2 regions of the Kitasatospora viridis genome follow, and region 2 is predicted to be linked to the other one. Evidence: predicted binding sites of a transcription regulator. Region 2 holds the regulator's gene; the other holds the start of a gene.
The links. The regulator HspR, encoded in region 2, represses chaperone genes until heat shock. The targets are predictions, from matches to a motif close to TTGAGNNNNNNNNNCTCAA.
Positions count from the first base shown of each region.

Region 1: a site for HspR is predicted at 4,908-4,926, ahead of lon (endopeptidase La). Genes of this name have one in related genera too.

Region 1 is NZ_VIWT01000001.1:1,965,369-1,973,999, forward strand. It holds gene FHX73_RS08675 (MarR family winged helix-turn-helix transcriptional regulator) at 95-688, opposite strand; gene FHX73_RS08680 (DUF3533 domain-containing protein) at 745-1,785, shown strand; gene FHX73_RS08685 (GtrA family protein) at 1,790-2,317, opposite strand; gene lon (endopeptidase La) at 2,477-4,885, opposite strand; gene FHX73_RS08695 (rhomboid-like protein) at 5,008-5,793, opposite strand; gene FHX73_RS08700 (response regulator transcription factor) at 6,324-7,055, shown strand; gene FHX73_RS08705 (HAMP domain-containing sensor histidine kinase) at 7,120-8,262, shown strand.
Region 2 is NZ_VIWT01000001.1:3,043,002-3,051,632, reverse strand. It holds gene FHX73_RS13635 ((Fe-S)-binding protein) at 1-180, opposite strand, end outside; gene dnaK (molecular chaperone DnaK) at 474-2,315, shown strand; gene grpE (nucleotide exchange factor GrpE) at 2,312-2,923, shown strand; gene dnaJ (molecular chaperone DnaJ) at 3,011-4,156, shown strand; gene FHX73_RS13615 (heat shock protein transcriptional repressor HspR) at 4,161-4,670, shown strand; gene FHX73_RS13610 (helix-turn-helix domain-containing protein) at 4,803-5,858, shown strand; gene FHX73_RS13605 (hypothetical protein) at 6,000-6,206, opposite strand; gene FHX73_RS13600 (TIR domain-containing protein) at 6,613-7,233, shown strand; gene FHX73_RS44645 (winged helix-turn-helix transcriptional regulator) at 7,293-8,219, opposite strand; gene FHX73_RS13590 (LuxR C-terminal-related transcriptional regulator) at 8,257-8,631, opposite strand, start outside.

The DNA of each region.
Region 1 (8,631 bases), 1.1 Mb from region 2:
GAATCGTTGCCTTAGGCAACTATATGAAGATTAGTTGACCTAGGCAACCTTCTTCCCGTCACACCCCCGCGACCACCTGGCTCCGGAACGGGCGTCAGCCCTCGGGGGCCACCGGAGCAGGCGCCGCCGCGACCGACTCGTTGAACCGGGCCAGCAGCCGGCCGAACCGGCTCAGGTCCGCCGGGTCCCAGCTGCACAGCATCTCCCGGAAGGAGGCCAGCCGGGCCTCGTGCGCACGGGCGTAGCGGCTCGCACCGTCCTCGGTGAGCGAGACCAGCGAGGCCCGGCCGTCCAGCGGGTCCGGCTCGCGGGAGACCAGGCCGAGCTCCTCCAGCGCCTTGATCTGGCGGCTGATGGTGGCCTTCCCGACGCCGAAGTGGCAGCCCACGTCGGTCACCCGGACCTGGCCGGCCTCGGCCAGGTGGGCCAGCAGCGAGTAGGCCATGCCCTCCAGCTGCGGGTGGACCAGCCGGGACATCTCCGCCGACCGGGCCCGGCCGCGCCGGAACATCACCGCCACCTCGCGCTCGACCTCGCGGAAAGCCGCCTCCTGCCGCTGCGTCAGCCGATCGTCCACGCCCACCGTCCGGTTCGCCGCCAAGGCGCCGGCCCCCGGCGCGCGAACAGTATCCACCAGGCCGCCACGGACCCCGCTCGGCGCGGGAGAGCCGATCCGGAAACCATTCATGTTATGAAGTGTCCGGTTACTCCCGTTTTCCACTCATCCGTCCAAGGGGGCATCAGATGCCAGGATTCGTCGGCGAACTGAAGGACGCGGTCACCGGACGGGCCGCCGCCATGGTGATCGCCACCCTGCTGCTCCAACTCGGCTTCGTCGTCTCGTACGTCGGCGCGCTGCACCACCCGACGCCGCACCGGCTCTCCATCGGGGTGGCCGCGCCGGCCCAGGTGCAGCCACAGCTGATCGGCGCGCTGCGGCAGGTGCCGAACGACGCGGTCGAGCCCGTGCCGGTCGCCTCCGCAGCCGACGCCGAGGCCCGGATCAAGGACCAGAAGATCTACGCGGCGCTGCTCTTCGACCCGGCCGGCACCCAGGACGTGCTGCTGGTCGCCGACGCCCGCGGGCCCGCCGCCTCGGTCGCCGCCCAGACCATCGTGACCGCGCTGGAGCAGAGCCAGGGCCGCACCGTGCAGGTGCGCGACGTGGTGCCGCTGGCCGCCGGGGACGCCAAGGGGCTGTCCGCCTTCTACCTGGTGATCGGCTGGTGCGTCGGCGGCTACCTGGTCGCCTCGATCCTCGGCATCAGCGCCGGCTCGCGGCCCGCCAACCGCGACCGGGCGGTGATCCGCACCGGGGTGCTGGCGCTCTACTCGCTCGCCGCCGGACTCGGCGGGGCGGTGATCGTCGGGCCGGTGCTGGGCGCGCTGCCCGGCAGCACCGCCGGGCTCTGGGGCGTGGGCAGCCTGGTCGTCTTCGCGGTCGGCGCGGTGACCATGGCGCTGCAGTGCCTCTTCGACATCGTCGGCATCGGACTCGCGGTGCTGCTCTTCGTGGTGCTCGGCAACCCGAGCGCGGGCGGCGTCTACCCGCCGCCGCTGCTGCCGCCGTTCTGGCGGGCGATCGGCGGCTGGCTGCCGAACGGCGCGGGCACCGACGCGGCCCGCTCGATCGCCTACTTCGGCGGCACGAACCTCACCGCGCCGCTGCTGGTGCTCTCCGCCTGGGCGGTGGCCGGGGTGGCCGTGGCCCTGCTCGCGGTGAGCCTGCGCCCGCGGAGCGGCCGGATGCCGGTGCCGGCCGCTCCGGCGGACAGCGCCGGGTGAACCGTCAGCCCACCCGGGCCGGCGGCTCGCTCCGGTCGCCCTCGGCGTCGGTGGAGCGGGTGTTGGTGAAGACCCACTTCTTCATCGCCCAGTAGCGGAAGGCCATCGCGACCAGGGTGCCCAGGATCATGCCGCTGACGAAGTCGGCGACCTCCTGGGTGAAGTGGGTCACGCTGGGCTCGCGCAGGTTGAAGACGTAGCGGCTGACCATCAGCGGGAGGTCGTTCACGCCCACCGCGATCGCGCTGACCACGATGAACGGGATCGCCTCCTTGTGGCTGCCCTCGGAGCGGAACGACCACGCGCGGTTCCACAGGTAGGACACCACCGTCGCGGCGGCGGTGCCGATGGTCAGCGCGACCACCGGCTTGTTCTGGCAGACGGTGTACTTGAGCGCATAGTTGATGATCATGGTCAGCACGAAACACGTGCCACCGACCACGAGGAACTTCACCAGGCTGCGGTGCTGCACGAGGATGGGTCGCAGCGGCCCCGGCACCTTGGCCAGGGCTTTCTGTGTACGCGATGGCATTGGCGCAGTGTCGCACAGGAACCCGGGGCACCGTGACCCGACTCCCCGCCCCGCCGCGCCGCGGCGGTACGGGTGGTAGGGGTCTGAATGTGGTAGTGCGGCGGCCCGGTCGACCCGGGTCCCGGGGCGCCGGTCGGCACCCCGGGACCGGACCGCTCGTCAGGCCGCCGCGCCCACCAGCACCGCCGCCGGCTCCAGGGCCAGCGCCAGCACCTCGCGGACGTCGGCGACCGGGTGGACGGTCAGGCGCTCCAGCACCTCGGCCGGGACGTCGTCCAGGTCGGCCTCGTTCCGCTTGGGGATGACCACCGTGGTGATCCCGGCCCGGTCGGCGGCGAGCAGCTTCTGCTTGACCCCGCCGATCGGCAGCACCCGGCCGGTCAGCGAGACCTCGCCGGTCATCGCCACGTCGGTGCGCACCTTGCGGCCGGAGAGCAGCGAGGCCAGCGCCGTGGTCATGGTGATGCCGGCGCTCGGACCGTCCTTGGGCACCGCGCCCGCCGGGACGTGCAGGTGGATCCCGCGCTCCCGCAGCCCGGTCACCGGCAGCTCCAGCTCGGCGCCGCGCGAGCGCAGGTAGGAGAGCGCGATGTGCGCGGACTCCTTCATCACGTCGCCCAGCTGGCCGGTCAGGGTCAGCCCGGTGGAGCCGGTCTCCGCGTCGGCCAGCGAGGCCTCGATGTAGAGGACGTCGCCGCCCGCGCCGGTGACCGCCAGCCCGGTGGCCACGCCGGGCACCGCGGTGCGGCGCTCGGTGGGCTCCTGGGCCGCCTCCGGGGTGTGGTGCGGCCGGCCGATCAGGCCGCGCAGGTCCGCCGCGCCGATCGCGGCGGGCAGCTCGCGCTCGCCGAGCTCGCTCTGCGCGGCCACCTTGCGCAGGATCCGGGCCACCGAGCGCTCCAGGTTCCGCACGCCGGCCTCCCGGGTGTACTCGGCGGCCAGCTTGCGCAGCGCGTCCTCGCCGACCACCACGTCCGCCGCGGTCAGCCCGGACCGCTCCAGCTGCCGGGGCAGCAGGTGGTCGCGGGCGATGACGACCTTCTCGTCCTCGGTGTAGCCGTCGAGGCGCACCAGCTCCATCCGGTCGAGCAGCGGCTCCGGGATGGCCTCCAGCACGTTGGCGGTGGCCAGGAAGACCACGTCGGACAGGTCCAGCTCGACCTCCAGGTAGTGGTCCCGGAAGGTGTGGTTCTGCGCCGGGTCCAGCACCTCCAGCAGGGCCGCCGCCGGGTCGCCGCGGTAGTCCGAGCCGACCTTGTCGATCTCGTCCAGCAGCACGACCGGGTTCATCGAGCCGGCCTCCTTGACGGCCCGCACGATCCGGCCGGGCAGCGCGCCGACGTAGGTGCGCCGGTGGCCGCGGATCTCCGCCTCGTCCCGGACGCCGCCGAGCGCGACCCGCACGAAGTCGCGGCCCATCGCGCGGGCCACGCTCTCGCCGAGCGAGGTCTTGCCCACCCCGGGCGGGCCGACCAGCGCCAGCACCGCGCCTCCCCGGCGCCCGCCGACCAGGCTCAGCCCCTGGTCGGCCCGCCGCTTGCGCACGGCCAGGTACTCGACGATCCGGTCCTTCACGTCGGCGAGGCCGGCGTGGTCGGCGTCCAGCACGGCGCGGGCGCCGGCGACGTCGTAGGCGTCCTCGCTGCGGGTGTTCCAGGGCAGTTCCAGCACGGTGTCCAGCCAGGTGCGGATCCACGAGCCCTCGGGCGACTGGTCGGAGCTGCGCTCCAGCTTGTCGACCTCCTTGAGCGCGGCCTCGCGGACCTTCTCGGGCAGGTCGGCGGCCTCCACCCGGGCGCGGTAGTCGCCCTCCTCGTCGACGGCCTCGCCGTTCAGCTCGGCCAGCTCCTTGCGCACCGCCTCCAGCTGGCGGCGGAGCAGGAACTCCTTCTGCTGCTTGGCGACGCCCTCCTCGACGTCCTTGCGGATGGTGTCGTTGACCTCCTCCTCGGCGAGGTGGTCCCTGAGCAGCTGCAGGGCGAACTCCAGCCGGGCCACCTGGTCGGCCTCCAGCAGCACCTTGAGCTTCTGCTCGGCGGTGGCGAAGGGCGCGTAGCCGATGTTGTCGGCGAGCTCGCCGACGCCCTCGATCTGGGCCACCCGGTCGACGATCTGCCAGGCGCCGCGCTTGCGCAGCCACTCGGTGGAGACCGCCTTGTACTCCTTGACCAGCTCGGCGGCCCGGCCGGCCACCGGCACGCCGACCGAGGACTCCTTGAACGGCGTGGTCTCCACCCAGAGCGCGGCGCCCGGTCCGGTGGTGCCGGCGCCGATCCGCACCCGGCGGACGGCCCGGACCAGCGCGGCCGGCTCCCCGTCGGCCAGCCGGCCGACCTGCTCGACGGTGGCCAGGGTGCCGGCCGCCGCGTACGAACCGTCGAGCCGCGGCACCAGCAGCACCTGCGGCTTGCCGCCGTCCACCGAGGCCCGCGCGGCGGCCCGGGCGGCCTCGACGGCGGCCCGCACCTCGGTGTCCTTGAGGTCCAGCGGCACCACCATGCCGGGCAGCACCACCTCGTCGTCGAGGGGCAGCACGGGCAGGGTGAGCGAAGCGGACGTCGATGCCATGATCTCTCCCCAGTCAGTGAACTTGAGTCGCACTGACTAAGGCTTGGCGGAGGCGGGATGTTCCCCCCGCCCTGTTCGCCCTGAGCGATCAGCTGCCATGAGCGATCAGCCGGACTGGGCGATCACCCGGCGGCGGCCGACCCGGTCGCCTGCTGGGCCGCCGGCTTGGGTGCCGCCTTGCTGAACCGGGGCACCCGCAGCCGGTCGCCCGACCGGCTGCGCGGCGGCCGCCGCACCACTCCCCAGAGCGCCACCCCGACCAGCAGCGCGGTCGGGTGCCCGACCGCGGTGACCAGGTCCTGGTCGGTCTGGATCTGGTGCACGATCAGCAGCACCCCGCCGGCCAGCACGAGCAGCCGCCCGGGCCAGCGGAACAGCCCGGCCAGCGCGCCGAGGCTGGCCAGCACGCCGTAGCTGACCCCGATGTCGAGCTCGTCCAGCATGCTCACCGGCTCGTGGCCGGTGGCCACCGCGATCGCCACCACGCCCTGCGAGAGCAGCGTGCCGATCACGTGGCCGGACCAGAAGACGAGCACCGCCCGGCGCCAGCCGACCTTGCGCTCCAGTGGCGCGACGGTGAAGGCGAAGCCCCACAGGTAGGGCATCCAGACCGGCCCGGCCACCCACATGCCGCTCATCACCAGCGAGCGCAGGGGCGTGTGCAGCAGGTGGTGGCCGTCGGTGCTGGACATCGTCTGCAGCTGCCTGACCAGCGCCGGGTCGCCGAACCGGGCGAACAGCGTGGTGCCCGCGAGCAGTGCGAGGTAGAGCAGCGCGAAGGGGTTGCGCCGGGGCGTGGGCACCCGGTCCAGCACCCACTCCAGCGGGCCCGAGCGCAGGCCGTGCCGCAGCCCGGCGTAGGGCGCCCGCGGGCCGTGCGACCCGGGGGCTCCGGATGCCTCAGCCATTCCGCCTCCGTCCCGTACCGCCCCCGCCGGACCCGGTGGGTCCGTCTCGGCGGCACGCTCGCTCCGCGTGCACACCGTGCCATCACTGACCGGTTTCGTCCACGGTAGGCGTCGGGTCTGAGAGCCGTCTGAGGAAGCACCCGTCTTGCCCGTTACGGCAGTTCAGCAGTTGGTCCAGACCAACGCCCGATCCATCCTGGCTGCTGGGGGCGGCCGCACGTCAGCGCATACACACCGTTACGGTGGTGCGACATGGACGGGTAAGGTAGCGCCCCGTGCCGGTCCCGGGGCGTGCGCACGACCGGCTGACCCGAAATTCCTCGGGTCCGCCTGTCGGGGTTCGCCCGAGGTCCGTACGCTGCGGTGTGAGTGCATGTCGGAAGGCGGCCCAGCAGCCGCCGTCCGACCGGGTCGGCGGAGCCCGGGGCGATCTCGACCGGCACGGATGTAAACGACGGAACAAGACTACGAGCGGTGCCCGCCACTCCCACAGATGGCGGCCCGCAGGCCCTGGGGGCGGTGGCGTGACCGTGACAGAAATTCAACAGGACACCGGTACGAGCGGTGTGATCGCACAACGACGCGTCCTGGTGGTGGAGGACGAGCCCACCATCGCCGAGTCGATCGCGGCCCGGTTGGGCGCGGAGGGCTTCAAGGTGGCCGTCGCGCACGACGGCCCCGGCGCGGTGGACGGGTTCCACACCTGGCAGCCCGACCTGGTGGTGCTCGACATCATGCTGCCCGGCTTCGACGGCCTCGAAGTGTGCCGCCGGATCCAGGCGCAGCGCCCGGTGCCGGTGCTGATGCTCACCGCCCGGGACGACGAGACCGACCTGCTGGTCGGCCTCGGCGTGGGCGCCGACGACTACATGACGAAGCCGTTCTCGATGCGCGAGCTGGCGGCCCGGGTCAACGTGCTGCTGCGCCGGGTCGAGCGGGCCCAGCAGGCGGCCCGCACTCCCGCGCTGGGCAGCCTGCGGTTCGGCGAACTGGAGATCGACCACGTGCAGCGCCGCGTCCGGCTCGGCTCGGGCGACGTGCACCTGACCCCGACCGAGTTCGACCTGCTGGCCTGCCTGGCCGCCCAGCCGCGCGCGGTGCTCACCCGCGAGCAGCTGCTGGCCGAGGTCTGGGACTGGACCGACGCCTCCGGCACCCGGACGGTGGACAGCCACGTGAAGGCGCTGCGGCGCAAGATCGGCGCGACCTGGATCCGCACGGTGCACGGTGTGGGCTACGCGCTGGAAGCCCCGGTCGGGTGACGGCGGCACGAGCGGGCCGGACCGGCCCGCAGGCCGTGGCCGCCGGCACGGGAGCCGGGCACAGATGACGAGCAGCAACACCGAGGTCGACCCGCCCGCGCGGCTCGGCCGCACCGGCCGGTTCGCCGCGCGGGTGTGGGCCGCGGTCAGACCGCTGGACCCGGTCCGCTCCATCAAGGGCAAGCTGGGTCTGCTGGTCATCATCGCGGTGGCGATCGCCACCGGCCTGATGGTGATCGCGATCCGGTCCGAGACCCAGGTGCGGGTGATCCTGGTCTTCTCGATGATCGCCTCGCTGCTCTTCATGCAGATCCTGGCGCACACCCTGACGGCGCCGCTGCGCGAGATGACGGCGGCCGCCCGGGCGATGGCCGGCGGCGACTACAGCCGCCGGGTCAAGGCCCCCTCGCGGGACGAGATCGGCGAGCTGGCGGCCACCTTCAACCGGATGGCCGCCGACCTGGAGGCCGCCGACCGGCACCGCCGCGAGCTGGTGGCCAACGTCTCGCACGAACTGCGCACGCCGATCGCGGCGCTGCAGGCGGTGCTGGAGAACATGGTGGACGGGGTGGTGCCCCCGGACTCCGCCACCCTGGGCGCCGCGCTGGAGCAGACCGAGCGGCTCGGCCGGCTGGTCACCCACCTGCTCGACCTGTCCAAGCTGGACGACGGCGTGGTGCCCCTGGACGCCCGCGAGTTCGAGGTGGAGCCGTTCCTGGCCGGCGTGCTGCGCGGCCTGACCGTGGACGGCGCGACGGCCGGCGGCGCCTGGAGCCGCCGGGGCGACGTGCGGCTGAGCCTGGACGTGCAGCCGGCCGCGCTGACCGCGGTGGCCGACCCGGAGCGGCTGCACCAGGTGGTGGCGAACCTGGTGGACAACGCCTGCAAGCACTCCCCCGCCGACGGGCTGGTCACCGTCCGGGCCCGGGCGGGCGAGGGGCTGCGGGCGCTGCTGCTGGAGGTGGAGGACCAGGGGCCGGGGATCCCGGCCCAGGACCGCACCCGGGTCTTCGACCGGTTCAGCCGCTCCGGCACCGCGACCGCCTCCGGTCCCGGCAGCGACGGCGGCACCGGGCTCGGCCTGGCGATCGCGCGCTGGGCGGTGGACCTGCACGGCGGTCGGATCGCGGTGGCGGACGGCACCCAGGGCTGTCTGATCCAGGTGGCGCTGCCGGGCGACGCCGCGCCGGTGCCGCGCCCGCTCTGAGCGCACCGCGACGACCCGCGCACGGGCCCCCGGGAACGCCTCCCGGGGGCCTGTCCACTGTGGGGTCCGACACATCCGGGACACGCACTGTCCACCCCGGCCAGGCTTGTCACACAATTGCGACATCTCGGTGATCGACAGCCAATGACTGATCGCACCCGGCCAATACCGTGGTGTTCTGTCCGGTTTGATGACGATTCATCCCCCACGAAGCGCTGCGCGTTTCCCCACGAAGCCGCACTTCTAACGCAAAAATCCGGCCAATCTCGCTCAACGGACTGTGATCTGGACGACGCAGACCCCCCGGGGACTGCGCGATCACTGGTCAGGGGCGTAGCCTTAATCCCCGCTGTCCAAACATCCCAAAAG
Region 2 (8,631 bases):
GTGTCCGAGGAACTCCCGGGCCAGGGTCACCGTGCGGGCGACCGGGTCGTTGATCCGCGACCCGGCGGGCACCGGCTGGCCGAGCCGGACGAACCGGAAGATCTGCGCGATGGCACGAGCGAACAGCGCGACGCCGACCACGGTCGTGCCCAGTGAGATGAGGATCGCTGCTAGCTGCATCCGGCTTCTCCGTACTCCAGCGGTGGTGGGTGAGGGTAGAGGTCGGTCGAGTGTACTCGTGGGTAACTTAACCACCCACCGGGCGGACCTTATCGCTCCGTAGCACTCACCCAGAAGACGTTCAAGGTATGGCGGCAGTCACGTAGGGCCATACTCACCCATTGGGGGCAAAAAGGAGGGGGTCAATAAGGGCCGCATAAAAGTTGAGCGCCACCGACTCATGGCTGTTGACTCCCTCCCGGGCCTGGGGCATGCTTGAGCGCGTAAAGCTCAACTCTCGTGGAGGTATCCAGATGGCACGCGCGGTCGGTATCGACCTCGGCACGACGAACTCGGTCGTCAGTGTTCTCGAAGGCGGTGAGCCCACCGTCATCACCAACGCCGAGGGCGCCCGGACCACGCCGTCCGTCGTCGCCTTCGCGAAGAACGGCGAGGTGCTGGTCGGCGAGGTCGCCAAGCGCCAGGCCGTGACCAACGTCGACCGGACCATCCGTTCGGTCAAGCGGCACATGGGCACCGGGTGGAAGACCGCCATCGACGGCAAGGACTTCAACCCGCAGCAGATCAGCGCCTTCATCCTGCAGAAGCTGAAGCGCGACGCCGAGGCCTACCTGGGCGAGACCGTCACCGACGCGGTCATCACCGTCCCGGCCTACTTCAACGACTCGGAGCGCCAGGCCACCAAGGAGGCCGGTGAGATCGCGGGTCTGAACGTCCTGCGCATCGTCAACGAGCCGACCGCGGCCGCCCTGGCCTACGGCCTGGACAAGGACGACCAGACCATCCTGGTCTTCGACCTCGGTGGCGGTACCTTCGACGTCTCGCTGCTGGAGATCGGCGACGGCGTGGTCGAGGTCAAGGCCACCAACGGCGACAACCACCTCGGTGGTGACGACTGGGACCAGCGCATCGTCGACCACCTGGTGAAGGTCTTCCAGTCCGGCCACGGCGTGGACCTCTCCAAGGACAAGATGGCGCTGCAGCGCCTGCGCGAGGCGGCCGAGAAGGCCAAGATCGAGCTCTCCTCGTCCTCCGAGTCCTCGATCAACCTGCCCTACATCACGGCCTCCGCCGAGGGCCCGCTGCACCTGGACGAGAAGCTCACCCGGGCCCAGTTCCAGCAGCTGACGGCCGATCTGCTGGACCGCTGCAAGGTCCCGTTCCACAACGTCATCAAGGACGCCGGCATCCAGCTGTCCGAGATCGACCACGTGGTCCTGGTCGGCGGCTCGACCCGCATGCCCGCCGTCTCCGAGCTGGTCAAGGAGCTGACCGGCGGCAAGGAGGCCAACAAGGGCGTCAACCCGGACGAGGTCGTCGCGATCGGCGCCGCCCTGCAGGCCGGTGTCCTGAAGGGCGAGGTCAAGGACGTCCTGCTGCTCGACGTCACCCCGCTGTCCCTGGGCATCGAGACCAAGGGCGGCATCATGACCAAGCTGATCGAGCGCAACACGACGATCCCGACCAAGCGTTCGGAGATCTTCACCACCGCCGAGGACAACCAGCCCTCCGTGCAGATCCAGGTCTACCAGGGCGAGCGCGAGATCGCGGCGTACAACAAGAAGCTCGGCATGTTCGAGCTGACCGGCCTGCCGCCGGCGCCGCGCGGCCTGCCGCAGATCGAGGTCACCTTCGACATCGACGCCAACGGCATCATGCACGTCGGTGCCAAGGACCTCGGCACCGGCAAGGAGCAGCGGATGACCGTCACCGGCGGCTCCTCGCTGCCCAAGGAGGACATCGAGCGGATGACCCGCGAGGCCGAGCAGTACGCGGAGGAGGACCACAAGCGCCGCGAGTCGGTCGAGACCCGCAACCAGGCCGAGCAGCTCGTCTACTCGACCGAGAAGTTCATCGCGGACAACACCGACAAGCTCCCGGCCGACGTCAAGACCGAGGTCGAGGCCTCGATCGGCGAGCTCAAGGAGGCCCTGAAGGGCGAGGACATCGCGGCCATCCGCGAGGCCTCGGAGAAGGTCTCCACCACCGCCCAGAAGCTCGGCCAGGCCCTCTACGCCGACGCCCAGGCCTCGGGTGCCGCCGCCGGTGCCGCGGGTGCCGAGGCGCCCAAGGAGGACGACGTCGTGGACGCCGAGATCGTCGACGACGAGAAGCCCAAGGGTGGTGCGGCATGACGGAGAAGCCGCAGGGCGTGGAGCCCGGCGACGACTCCAACGCCGACGAGGCCGTGCTGAAGGCCGCCGAGGAGGCCGTCAAGGGCGCCGCCGCGGAGGCCGGCTCGGACGAGCTGGCCACCGCCAAGCGCGAGGCGACCGAGCGCACCGCCGACCTGCAGCGGCTGCAGGCCGAGTACCAGAACTACCGCAAGCGGGTCGAGCGCGACCGGCTGACGGTCCGTGAGATCGCCGTCTCCAACATCCTGGAGCAGCTGATCCCGGTGCTGGACGACATCGGCCGGGCCCGCGAGCACGGCGAGGTGACCGGGGGCTTCAAGTCGGTCTCCGACAACCTGGAGACCGTGGTCGCCAAGCTGGGCCTGCAGCAGTTCGGCAAGGAGGGCGAGCCCTTCGACCCGAACCTGCACGAGGCCCTGATGCACAGTTACTCCTCGGAGGTCACCGAGGACACCTGTGTGCAGGTGCTGCAGCCCGGCTACCGGATCGGCGAGCGGATCATCCGCCCGGCGATGGTGGCCGTGGCCGAGCCGCAGCCGGGTACCCAGTCCACGGGCACCGTGGACTCCGAGGGTGGCCCCGAGGCTGACGGTGCGGCCGAGAACTGACACGCTGTGCGCTGCGGGGCCGCACGTCACCACCGGTGACGCGCGGCTCCGCAGCGCCGTATCGCCCCTGGGAGGTGGTTGGGAGTCATGAGCACGAAGGACTACGTGGAGAAGGACTACTACAAGGTCCTCGGCGTGCCGAAGGACGCCACCACCGCCGAGATCAAGAAGACCTACCGGAAGCTCGCCCGCGAGTTCCACCCGGACGCCAACAAGGGTGACGCGAAGGCCGAGGAGCGGTTCAAGGACATCTCCGAGGCCTACGACGTGCTCTCGGACGAGAAGCGCCGCAAGGAGTACGACGAGGCCCGCAGCCTCTTCGGGGCCGGCCGGATGCGCGGCGGCACCGCCGGCAACGGCTACAGCTTCGACTTCGGCGACCTGTTCAACGGCTCCCAGGGCGGCGGCGCCGGCGGCGGCATCGGCGACGTGTTCGGCGGGCTGTTCAACCGCGGCCGGCAGGCCCAGCCGCGGCGCGGCGCCGACGTCGAGACCGAGGTCACGCTCAGCTTCGAGGAGGCCGTGGACGGCGCCACCGTGCCGCTGCGGATGACCAGTCAGGCCCCGTGCCGCACCTGCTCCGGCACCGGTGCCAAGGCCGGCACCACCCCGCGGGTCTGCCCGACCTGCGTGGGCGCCGGCACGGTGAGCCGGGGTCAGGGCGCCTTCGCGCTCTCCGAGCCCTGCCGGGACTGCAAGGGCCGCGGCATGATCGTCGACGACCCCTGCCCCGACTGCCACGGCAGCGGCCGGGCCAGCTCGGCCCACACCATGCAGGTGCGGATCCCGGCCGGCGTGCAGGACGCCCAGCGGATCCGGCTCAAGGGCAAGGGCGCCCAGGGCGAGCGCGGCGGCCAGCCCGGCGACCTCTACGTCACCGTGCACGTCAGCTCGCACCCGGTCTTCGGCCGCAAGGGCGACAACCTGACGGTCACCGTGCCGGTCACCTTCCCCGAGGCCGCGCTCGGTGGCACCATCGACGTCCCCACCCTGAACGGCCCCGCCGTGAAACTGCGCCTGCCGGCCGGCAGCGCCAACGGGCTCACCCTGCGGGCCCGCGGCAAGGGCGCGACCCGCAAGGACGGCACCCGCGGCGACCTGCTGGTCACCGTCGAGGTGACGGTCCCGCAGGAGACCGCCGGCGAGGCCCTGACCGCACTGGAGCAGTACCGCGACGCCACCGCAACCGAGGACCCGCGAGCCGCTCTGTTCAAGGCGGCGGAGGGAGCGTGACCCGATGAACGCTGAGCCTGGTATCGGCGCCGGCCTGGGCGAAGGCCTGCCCGGCGGACCCCCACCGCGCCGCCGGCGCACCGGCCCGCCCGGCCCCGGCTACGCACTGACCGAGGAGACCCCGGTCTACGTGATCTCGGTCGCCGCCGAGCTCTCCGGCCTGCACCCGCAGACCCTGCGCCAGTACGACCGGCTCGGCCTGGTCTGCCCGGACCGCACCGGCGGCGGTGGCCGCCGCTACTCAGCCCGGGACATCCAGCAGCTGCGCGAGGTCCAGCGGCTCTCCCAGGACGAGGGCATCAACCTGGCCGGCATCAAGCGGATCATCGAACTGGAGAACCAGGTCGCGGCGTTGCAGTCGCGGGTCGCGGAGCTGTCCGCGGCCGTCGAGGGCGCGGGCGCGGCGCTGCAGGCCAGGGAGGCCGCGGTGCACGCCTCGTACCGGCGCGACCTGGTGCCGTACCAGCCGGCGCAGCAGTCGAGCGCACTGGTGGTGTGGCGGCCGCGGCGGTAGCGACCGCGCGCGACGACCGACGGGGTCGGTTGGCATCCCACCGGACGGTGGGGTGCCAACCGATCCCGCGCTTGCGTAGAGTGCACCCAATCGTGTGAGTGGCCGAATTTTTCCCGGGAGGGGGACCAGGGGATGGGTTCGACAGGCGGGGCCGAGGAGAAGGAGCACGTCGGCTTCGTGTCCGCGCAGGCGAAGGCCCTCTACCTGGAGGTCATCGCCACCGGGGGAAGCGTCGAGCTCTCCGAGGCCGACATCAGCGGCACCTACCGGGAGCTCATCGAACTCGGTCTCCTGGTCGTCGTCCACGAGAAGCCGCTGACCCTGACCGCGACGGATCCGACCCGGCTGGCCGGGCGCCTCGGTTCGGTCTGGCAGAAGCAGGCCCTGGCACTGCTCTCGCAGGCGGTGTCGATCCCCTTAGCGCTGCAGGACCTGAGCCACGCCTACCAGGGGCTGGAGCAGACCAACCACCCCGACGGGCCGATCGTGCACGCCCACGGGGTGCCGGAGATCAACCAGCGCCTGGGCACGCTCTTCGACGGTGCCGAGTGGGAGGTGCTCACGGCGCAGCCCGGTGGGAGCCGCCGCGAGCACTTCGTCCAGGAGGTCATGGAGCGCGACCTCGGGCTGGCCCGGCGCGGGGTCGCCCGGCGGGTGATCTACCACCCCAGCGCCCGCTACTCCGCCCCGACGCGGCAGTACGTCGAGGCCATGACCGAAGCCGGCTCCGAGGTCCGCACCCTGGAGGAGCCGTTCACCCGGATCTTCATCATCGACCGAAGAGTCGCCGTCATACCGACGCCGGGGGACGGCGCCAGAGCGGCGTTCATCAGCGACACCGCGGTCGTGGCGTACCTCTTCGACCTGTTCGAACGGATGTGGGCCCGCTCCAGTCCGTTCCTGGGCGCCGCGGAGGTGCCGCCGGAAGTGATCTCCCGGATGCGCGCCAACATCCTGCGCCTGATGGTGCAGGGCGTCGGCCACCGCGTCATCGCCCGCAACCTCGGCATCAGCGAACGGACGCTGGCCCGGCACATCGCCGAGTTCCGCGAGGAGTACGGCTCGGAGACGCTGTTCCAACTCGGCTGGCGGATGGCCCTGCACGCCCCCAACAGCCTCTACAACGAGGACGGCGAGGTCTCCCCCGCGGTCTCCCCCGCGCAGGAGGCCGGCCAGCCCGGTCAGTAGGCCCGGTCACCGGTGCCGACGCGCCACGGCGCCGTGGCCGCGGGACCGCGGTGGGAACGTGCCGGAACAGCCGCCCCACCACGCACCGCCCCGAACGGGCCGTTCGCCGGGCGCTCCGGGCCGGGCCCGGGCGCTACCGGACTAGTCCCACTTAATGTCGGCCGGAAGCACCGTGTTGGCCCCGTGAACGGCATTCTGCTGCACACCGAGTGCGGCATTGTTCCAATTGATGTCGCTCGGGCTCGCCGAGGCGGAATGAATCGCCACGGTGACGGGAAGCGCCAGCGCTGCGCCAACGGCAACGGCCGCTACCAGCACACGGATCCGGGATCGGGGTGCACGACGCATGAGACGGCTCCTTGTCATGGACCTGATATTGCGAGAACGTTTAGTACCCACCGACCACTCGGCTGAGTGCGCTCGAACGGGCATTTGACGAAGCCATACTTCCGCCCGAAGGCAACCCCGGTCATCCCAGGACCGGTGTCATCGTTCTGCCTGGCAGAAATATGACACCTGTTTGTCGGGGGTCAGCCATGGATCTCCGGCGTCGAAGGTGTCATCCAAGTGCCAGACAGGGAGATGCCACGCCAGCTCGGTGGACGACGCACTTGCGGACGAGTGACGATCAATTCCGTCGAGAGCCCCTTCCCACGGCCCGGCGCGGATCCAGCGACCGCTCGCACCAACCCCGTTTGACCTGCGTCGACACCACACTTCGCAGGACCACCCCATGCCCCCGGAGTCACTCACCATGTCTGAGCCCTACATGCGCCAGCACGCAGCCCAGGCCCCCGAAGGCCGCCGGGCCCGTGTCTTCCTCGCCGCGCCGCTGATGCGGCTGACGGGGCCCGCCGACAGCGTGGTGACGCTGGCGAGCCGCACCCGGCTGACCGCCCTGCGCAGCTCGCTGCTGCACAGCGGCGCCGCCGTGTTCAGCGCGCACCACAGCGACGCGTGGACGGTGGAGGGGCGGGTGCCCGAGTCCCGGGTGCCGTCCGACTTCCGAGCGCTGCAGACCGCCGACCTGCTCTTCGCCTACGTGGGATCGCCGCTCTCGGCCGGCGTCTCGCTGGAGCTCGGCTGGGCCTCCGCGCTGCGCAAGCCCATCGTGCTGCTGGTCGACGAGGCGATCACCCACAACCCGCTGATCGCCACCATCGAGCAGGTCGCGCCGGTGCTGCCGCTGGTCTTCGACGACACCTGGTCCCCGGAGAGCATGCGCCACATCGTGGAGACCGCCCTCGACTGGGCCGGCATGGCGCTCTCGCTGCGCGAGGGCTTCTGGACCGCCCCCGGCGAGCAGTTCAACCCGGTCCCCAGCGTCGGCAACCCGTACGGCGGCTGGGCGGGCAGCGACGCGGTCACCGGCTGACACCCCTTCAGTCCCCGCCGACGTCCTGACGGCCACCGCGCCGTCAGGACGTCGCGGCGTCAGGACGTCGCGCGCATCAGCCAGCCGAGCTGGAACAGCGTGTCCGCGTCGTACTCCTCCCGCAGGCGGGCGATCTGCGCGGCCACCGTGCGCTCGCTCAGGCCCAGCCGGTTGGCGATGGCGCGCTGGGTCAGGCCCCGGGCCAGCAGGTCGGCCAGGGTCGAGGGCGGCGGCGGGTCCCAGCGGACCCGCTCCGCCCGGGTCCAGTCGCGTTCGAACTGGTCCAGCACCAGGCCGACCACCACCGGGTCCTCGACGAAGGTGGCGACCTGGTAGCTGGCGTGGCCGGCCAGCACGACGACGGAGCGGTCCAGGACCATCAGCCGGCGGAACGGCTCGTCGAGGATCCGGATCCGGGCGCCCAGCGCGGTGGCGTGCGCCGCGTAGGCGACGGTGGCCGGGTCGGTGTCGGCGCCCGGCTGGTAGAGGGTGCGCAGCTCGATGCCCCGGCCCCGGATCGCCTCGACGTCGGTGTACATCCGGGGCAGGTGGACGGCCGGGCGGGCGCCGCCGGGCTGCATGCTGAGGATCTCGTACCGGCTCTCCAGGATCAGGTCGCCCAGCCGCTGCTGGATCTGCTGCAGCCCCTCGACGTGGGTGATCGAGCGCTCGGCCGGCGGCGGGAGCGCGGCCGAGTCGTAGGCCTGCGCCAACTCGTCCATGGCACGCACCGGTTCGTCCGCCCGCAGCAGCAACTCGACGGCGGCCTCGCGGTACTGGGCGCGGAGCAGGCCGGCCGCCCGGCGCGGGTCGGCGGTGCCCCACTGGCCTTCGTGCAGTTCCACCACCAGACCGGTCGCGCGCAGCTGGGCCAGCGCGGCCGGCTCCCGGGCCGACACCTGCGCGAGGTCGAAGAGGCCGCCGTCCGCGAGGAGTTCGCGGTAGAGCGCACGCGCGGCGGCGCCCGGCAGCGCGGGCACCGTCATGCTCCCTCCCCCGTCGCCGCTCCCGACCCGGACCCGCTCACCAGCCCGGCTCCGGGCGGCCGTCACCGGCGGCGGCCCGCATCAGCCAGCCGAGTTGGAACAGCGTCTCGGCGTCGTACTGGTCGCGCAGGCGGGAGATGTGGGCGGCGACGGTGCGGTCGCTCAGGCCGAGACGGGCGGCGACCATGCGCTGGGTGAGGCCCTGGGCGAGCAGCCGGCCGACCTGGACGTGCACCGGCTGCGCGGCGGGCTCGGCGGCGGTGGGGCTCCACTGCGAGGGCTCGGCCCGGGCCCAGTCCCGCTCGAACATGCCGATCAGGAAGGCGACCACCGCCGGGTCCTCGACGAAGGCCGCGCTGGTGTAGTCGGGGCCGGAGGGGATCACCACGGTGGTCCGGTCGAAGATCAGCAT